Regions from separate parts of the Enterobacter sp. ECC-175 genome, predicted to be linked through region 1. Evidence: riboswitches for the same ligand, from Rfam matches in the RefSeq annotation. Region 1 holds a riboswitch; each other region holds the start of a gene.
What was found. A riboswitch is a leader RNA that binds a small molecule or an ion and turns the genes downstream of it on or off. The one in region 1 is predicted to bind thiamine pyrophosphate.

Region 1 (2,194 bases):
GGAGAGCCGTCTTGAAGAGGGCTGCTATTACCTGCTGTTTGACGCCCGCAGCCGCCGAGGCGCCAGCCGAGAGGTGCGCAGGTGGGTGAGCCACATCCTCTCTCCGTCCAACCTGATCTACCTGGCCGAAGAGCAATACCAGACCTACTGGTTCCCGGCCTACGGCCTGCTGCCGCGCTGGCACCACGCCCGGCCCGTGCACGGAGAAAAGCCTGCCGGGCTTGAGTCGATTACCCTGACCTACTACCGCGACCACGTGGAGCACCGCTTTATTGCCCGAATTATGAGCAAGCTGCTGGCCGCCGAGGGCGTTCACCTTGATATTCAGGAGGTGGATTATGACGAATGGCACCGCGGAGACATCGTCAGCGACATCTGGCTCAACAGCGCCAACTTCACCCTGCCGCTTGATTTCTCGCTCTTTTCACACCTGTACGAAGTGCCGCTGATCCAGCACTGCATTGACCGTGACTGGCAGCAGGACGCCGCCCAGTGGCGTGCGGGCGAAATGAGCCTGGCCGCCTGGTGCCAGCAATTGCTTGCGCAGCAGGCGATTGTGCCGCTTATCCATCACTGGCTGATGATTCAGGGCCAGCGCAGCATGCGCGGCCTGCGGATGAACACCCTGGGCTGGTTTGATTTTAAATCCGCCTGGTTTGCCCCGCCGGAGCCATAACGCTTTCGTAATATTCACCAAATCATTACAATAGCGCCGTTCTCAACGGGGTGCTGCATCACTGATGTGCGCTGAGATAATACCCGTCGAACCTGATCCGGATAACGCCGGCGAAGGGATTTGAGGCTGTCTCTCAAAATCCTTTGCCACTCAACCCTGAGGTGCAAAGTGTTAAAAAAATGTCTTCCCCTGCTGGCGCTGTTTGCGCTGCCCGCGTTCGCGAAGCCCGTTCTGACGGTCTACACCTATGACTCTTTCTCCGCCGACTGGGGCCCAGGCCCGGTGGTCAAAAAAGCTTTTGAAGCCGACTGCGGCTGCGAGCTGAAGTTCGTGGCGCTGGAGGACGGCGTATCGCTGCTTAACCGCCTGCGCATGGAGGGCAAAAACAGCAAGGCCGACGTGGTGCTCGGGCTGGATAACAACCTGCTGGACGCGGCCACGCAAACGAAGCTGTTTGCCAAAAGCGGCGTCGCGACCGATGCCGTGAACGTGCCGGGCGGCTGGAAGAATGACACCTTTGTGCCGTTCGACTACGGCTACTTTGCTTTCGTGTATGACAAAAACAGGCTGAAAAACCCGCCGAAAAGCCTGAAAGAGCTGGTTGAAAGCGATCGGAAATGGCGCGTGATCTACGAGGACCCTCGCACCAGCACGCCGGGTCTGGGGCTGCTGCTGTGGATGCAGAAAGTCTACGGCGACAAAGCGCCTGACGCCTGGCAGAAGCTGGCCGCCAAAACCGTCACCGTCACTAAGGGATGGAGCGAAGCCTACGGCCTGTTCCTGAAAGGCGAAAGCGACCTGGTGCTGAGCTACACCACCTCTCCGGCCTACCACATCATCGCCGAGAAGAAAGACAACTACGCGGCCGCTGATTTCGCCGAAGGCCACTATCTGCAGGTAGAAGTCGCCGCGCGAACCGCCGCCAGCAAGCAGCCGGAACTGGCCGAAAAGTTCCTGAAATTTATGGTTTCCCCGGCGTTCCAGACAACAATCCCGACGGGCAATTGGATGTATCCGGTCACCGACGTCACGCTTCCCGCCGGATTTGATCGGCTGACTAAGCCAAAAACCTCGCTGGAGTTTACGCCGCAGCAGGTCGCCGCGCAGCGCGCAGCATGGGTAAGTGAATGGCAACGCGCCGTCAGCCGTTGATCCCCGGCTGGCTACTCCCCGGGCTGCTTGCCGCCGTGCTGATGGTGGCGGTGAGCCTCGGGGCATTTCTTGCGCTGTGGTTCAACGCGCCGGAGAGCAACCTTCTCGCGTTCTGGCACGACGGCTATCTGTGGCACGTTATCCGGTTCTCGTTCTGGCAGGCGTTTCTCTCTGCCCTGCTGTCGACAATCCCGGCCATTTTTCTGGCCAGAGCGCTTTATCGCCGGCGTTTTCCCGGCAGGCAGGCCCTGCTGCGCCTGTGCGCCATGACGCTGATCCTGCCCGTTCTGGTGGCCGTGTTTGGCATTCTGAGCGTTTACGGGCGTCAGGGCTGGCTCGCCTCGCTCTTCCATTTTCTCGCCCTGG
Region 2 (2,194 bases), 2.2 Mb from region 1:
CAGCCCAGCGCCAGCAGCGCGTGGCCCTGCGCCTTCATTTCGCGTTCATTCCGTGCGTGCGGCGCATCCAGCAGCGCGGCGGCTTCGGGCAGGTTTGGCGTAATGAGCGCCACCTGCGGCAGCAGCTTTTTGCGCAGCGTGTCAACCGCGGCCGGAGAGAGCAGCGGATCGCCGCTTTTCGCCAGCATCACGGTATCGAGCACCACGTTTTGCACCTGATAGCGCTGCAGCCGCTCGGCCACGGCCTCCACGATATCCGTCTCCGCCAGCATGCCAATCTTGGTGGTATCGATACGCACGTCGCTGAACACGGAGTCCAGCTGGGCCGCGACAAAATCCGGCTCAATGCGGTAGACCGACTGCACGCCGCGCGTATTCTGCGCCACCAGCGCGGTAATGACCGAACACCCGTACGCGCCAAGCGCGGAGAAGGTTTTTAAATCGGCCTGGATCCCCGCCCCGCCGCTCGGATCGGTGCCTGCGATAGTGAGTGCGTTAATCCGCTTCATGCCTGCACCTCCAGCGCGTACAGCGCGTCAAGAAAAGCGGAGGCGAAGCTGCCCGGCCCGCGAGCGTCCGCAGCCGCGCGCGACCCGGCGCGCTTCATCCACTTACAGGCCGCCGCCGCGTTGTCCAGCCGATCCCCCGGCAGCGAACAGCTGGCCGCCACAACCGCAGAAAGCGCGCACCCCGTCCCTACCACGCGGGTCATCAGCGGGTCTCCGCCGGCGACCGTGCGGGTTCGCTGTCCGTCGGTGATGTAATCCACCTCCCCCGTGACCACGACGATGGCGCGGGTCCGTTCGGCCAGCGCCTGCGCCGCGGGCAACGCGCCGGACGCGCTGTCGGTGGAATCTACGCCACGACCGCCTTCGCTCATTCCGGCCAGGGCCAGAATTTCGGAGGCATTGCCGCGAATGGCGGCGGGCTTAAGGGAAAGAATTTGCTGGCAAAAGCGGGTGCGAAACGCCAGCGCGCCGACGGCAACCGGGTCGAGCGTCCAGGGTTTTCCCGCCGCGACGGCGCTTTCAATCGCCCGGCGCATCGACTGGGCGCGCGGCGCGGTCAGCGTACCGACGTTAATCAGCAGAGCGTCTGCCGCCGCAGCAAAGTGTTCCGCTTCTTCGGCCTCAATCACCATCGCCGGGGAGGCGCCGAGAGCCAGTAAAACGTTGGCGGTGAAGGCCTGCACGACGTCGTTGGTCATACAGTGCGTGAGGGGCGAATGGGTGTGGAACTGATGTAAAACGTGTAGATCGAGCAGGTCAGGCTGCATGGTTTCGCTCCTGCCTTACGTGAAGAAGCGATGACCGGGAAGGCATCTGACTTCCCTACGCTGGCATTATCCAGATCAGGTAATACGGGTATTTCTCAGCCTTCATTTAAGAAGGGCACCCCGAGTCAATTGTTGACCATTTGTAGAGTAATACCCTGCTCTTTGCAAGCCCTTATTTCATTCGTTATATTTCCGCTTTTATTTTATGGATATTCTCACCCCTCTCCATTCCGAATGAAAACGGGTCATATATCTTTCGAAAACCAGTCATTCAATATATTGATTTATATGAATTTTTATATTTATATAAGATCATTCCCAAGCCATACAAATCGCAAATTTTAGTGATCTGCATCAAGATCTTATTAATGAATCAGAGGGATAGTAATGCCACTTAATTACTCCAGAATCTATAAATACGCAGCCGCAATGGTTGCCTTTGTCTATGAGTAGCAAATGCCATTTATTTAAAATGGCTGGCGTAATTAAGCCCATATAAATTATAGAGATGATAGCAATGTTACAAACCAATAAGGCCATAATTATTATGGCTTCTTTTAGTGCGTTCAGTGTAAACGCTTCCACTCCGGCTTCGGACGTTTCGCTCAATTCGGGCGGCAATGTCGAAATAGCCATTGATCAGCTCGCAGGTCAACTTTCCGGCCTGTCCAGCGACGTCTATAGCGCTGGGCAAACCGATAAACGCCACGATCTGCAGATCTCAATTGCGCAGGATACGGCTAACGACGCCAGCACCAAAGCGAACGTCGCGCAGCTTAACGCCAGCCTGGCCGGTGCGGCGGCTGCTGGGGCGGACAAAACGGCCCACACGGCGCTGGCCGCGGCGGGAAATGCGCAAATCACCGCCGACCTGAACGGTAAAAATATACATGCCAATACCACCAGCATTCTGACGAA
Region 3 (2,194 bases), 560 kb from region 1:
TGCAGTTCGGCAAACTGCGCTTCGTCGTTAGCGTCGCGAATGGAGCCCGGACGCAGGCCGTCGCCGAGCGAGAGGGAAACGTCATAGGCGGCGCAGATTTCGCAGATCTCGCGGAAGTGCTCGTAGAGGAAGTTTTCCCGGTGATGGGAGAGGCACCACTTCGCCATGATCGAGCCACCGCGCGAGACAATTCCGGTCAGGCGCCTGGCGGTCATCGGCACGTAGCGCAGCAGCACGCCCGCGTGAATGGTGAAGTAGTCCACGCCCTGTTCCGCTTGCTCCAGCAGCGTATCGCGGAACGCTTCCCAGGTGAGGTTTTCGGCAATGCCATTCACTTTTTCCAGCGCCTGGTAAATCGGGACGGTGCCAATCGGTACCGGGCTATTGCGCAGGATCCACTCGCGGGTTTCGTGAATATAGCGTCCGGTGGAGAGGTCCATCACCGTGTCCGCGCCCCAGCGCGTTGACCAGACCAGTTTTTCCACCTCTTCTTCAATGGAGGACGTGACCGCCGAGTTACCGATGTTGGCATTGACCTTCACCAGGAAGTTACGGCCGATGATCATCGGTTCGGATTCCGGATGGTTGATGTTGGCAGGGATAATGGCGCGTCCGGCGGCCACCTCGTCACGCACAAACTCCGGCGTGATGTTCTCCGGCAGGCGCGCGCCAAAGCTTTCGCCAGGATGCTGGTGGCGCAATATTTCGCTGCGGATGCGCTCGCGGCCCATGTTTTCACGGATGGCGATAAATTCCATTTCAGGGGTGACGATGCCCCGACGCGCGTAGTGAAGCTGGGTGACGCATTTGCCCGCCTTAGCGCGTTTTGGCGGCAGCAGGCCGGTGAAGCGCAGTTCGTCCAGGCCGTCGTCGGCCTGGCGCTCTTTTGCGTAAGCCGAGCTTTGCTCATTAAGCGCTTCGCTATCCTGGCGGGCTTCGATCCACGGCTGGCGCAGCTTCGCCAGGCCCTGCTGAACGTTGATAGTAATATCGGGGTCGCCGTAGGGACCGGAGGTGTCATAGACCGGAACGGCCTCGTTTTCCTCGAACTGCGGGTGCTCTTTGCTGCCGCCGATAAGCGTGGGGCTGAGCTGGATCTCGCGCATCGGGACGCGGATATCGGGCTGCGAGCCGGAAATATAGATACGTCTCGAGTTCGGGAAAGCGGTACCTTCCAGAGTGTCGATGAAGCGTTGGGCCTGTGCGCGCTGTTCGCGGCGGGTCAGTTTTGTTGTAGACATAGCGCATTCCAAAAGTGAAGGACATGGCTTGTCAGACGACGGATGAAGCAAGAGAGGATCGCCCGCAGGCGATGCAACAGCAGTTTGACTCTTGTTCCCTTCGCAGGTATTAGCCTGATCAGGTTCCGCGGATCCCGAATTAACGGTCTCAGCCCGTGCTTTCACACTGGGCACTCCGACAAGAAAAATCCCCCTCGTAAGAGGGGCGAATGGTTGTAAATTACTCGTTAACGATTAAGAACTCAAGCAGGCCGCGCAACGTTATCTTCGTTGCTGGCTTTCAAATCGTTGTCCAGCACCAGAGCGATCAGCTTGTCTTCCAGCGTGAATCGCTCCTCCATGGCCTCGCCCAGGTCGGACAGCGCCTGCTGAAACTCAAGATAGTTATCGTGATCGATAGCGTTCTCAAGCGTGGAGTCATAATAATCCATCATCCGCTGGGTGTTGGCTTCCAGCAGAGGATAGAGTTTGCTTGCCGCAATATATGGGCTGGTGCCTTCCATTTCGCGGATAATGCGTTCATAAATATTGAAATGGCCATCTGAAAGGTAGTCGACCAGGCTCTGACAAAAATCATCCAGCGCTTTTTCATTCAGCCGCATGTAAGATTCTTTGCCAGGCTTAATCCCGACCAGATTGTAGTAAGCCACGAGCAGATGCTTGCGGTCGTGTAGCCAGCGATCCACCAGTTTGTTACTTCCACCAACGCGCTCAGTCAGGCTTTCTAGCTGGTTTAACATATTCGACTCCGCAAGGTTAAGATGAAAAGCTGCCCATCCAAAATGTAATAATAATGTTACCAACATGCCTGTGAAGCGAAGGTAGTGCAATAGATATGGATCGTATAATTGAAAAATTAGATCGCGGCTGGTGGATCGTCAGCCATGAACAAAAGTTATGGCTGCCGCGCGGCGAACTCCCTTACGGCAACGCGGAGGATTTCGATCTTGCAG

Region 2: linked by a shared signal. The riboswitch ahead of thiM (hydroxyethylthiazole kinase) and the one ahead of thiB (thiamine ABC transporter substrate binding subunit) in region 1 are both predicted to bind thiamine pyrophosphate.
Region 3: linked by a shared signal. The riboswitch ahead of thiC (phosphomethylpyrimidine synthase ThiC) and the one ahead of thiB (thiamine ABC transporter substrate binding subunit) in region 1 are both predicted to bind thiamine pyrophosphate.

The regions. Positions count from the first base shown of each region.
Region 1 covers NZ_CP143776.1:1,359,067-1,361,260, reverse strand. Annotated here, with positions in the region: gene sgrR (HTH-type transcriptional regulator SgrR) at 1-676, shown strand, start outside; TPP riboswitch at 713-813, shown strand; gene thiB (thiamine ABC transporter substrate binding subunit) at 845-1,828, shown strand; gene thiP (thiamine/thiamine pyrophosphate ABC transporter permease ThiP) at 1,804-2,194, shown strand, end outside.
Region 2 covers NZ_CP143776.1:3,575,343-3,577,536, forward strand. Annotated here, with positions in the region: gene thiD (bifunctional hydroxymethylpyrimidine kinase/phosphomethylpyrimidine kinase) at 1-509, opposite strand, end outside; gene thiM (hydroxyethylthiazole kinase) at 506-1,276, opposite strand; TPP riboswitch at 1,312-1,409, opposite strand; gene V1599_RS17070 (YadA-like family protein) at 1,824-2,194, shown strand, end outside.
Region 3 covers NZ_CP143776.1:803,024-805,217, forward strand. Annotated here, with positions in the region: gene thiC (phosphomethylpyrimidine synthase ThiC) at 1-1,241, opposite strand, end outside; TPP riboswitch at 1,320-1,429, opposite strand; gene rsd (sigma D regulator) at 1,484-1,981, opposite strand; gene nudC (NAD(+) diphosphatase) at 2,077-2,194, shown strand, end outside.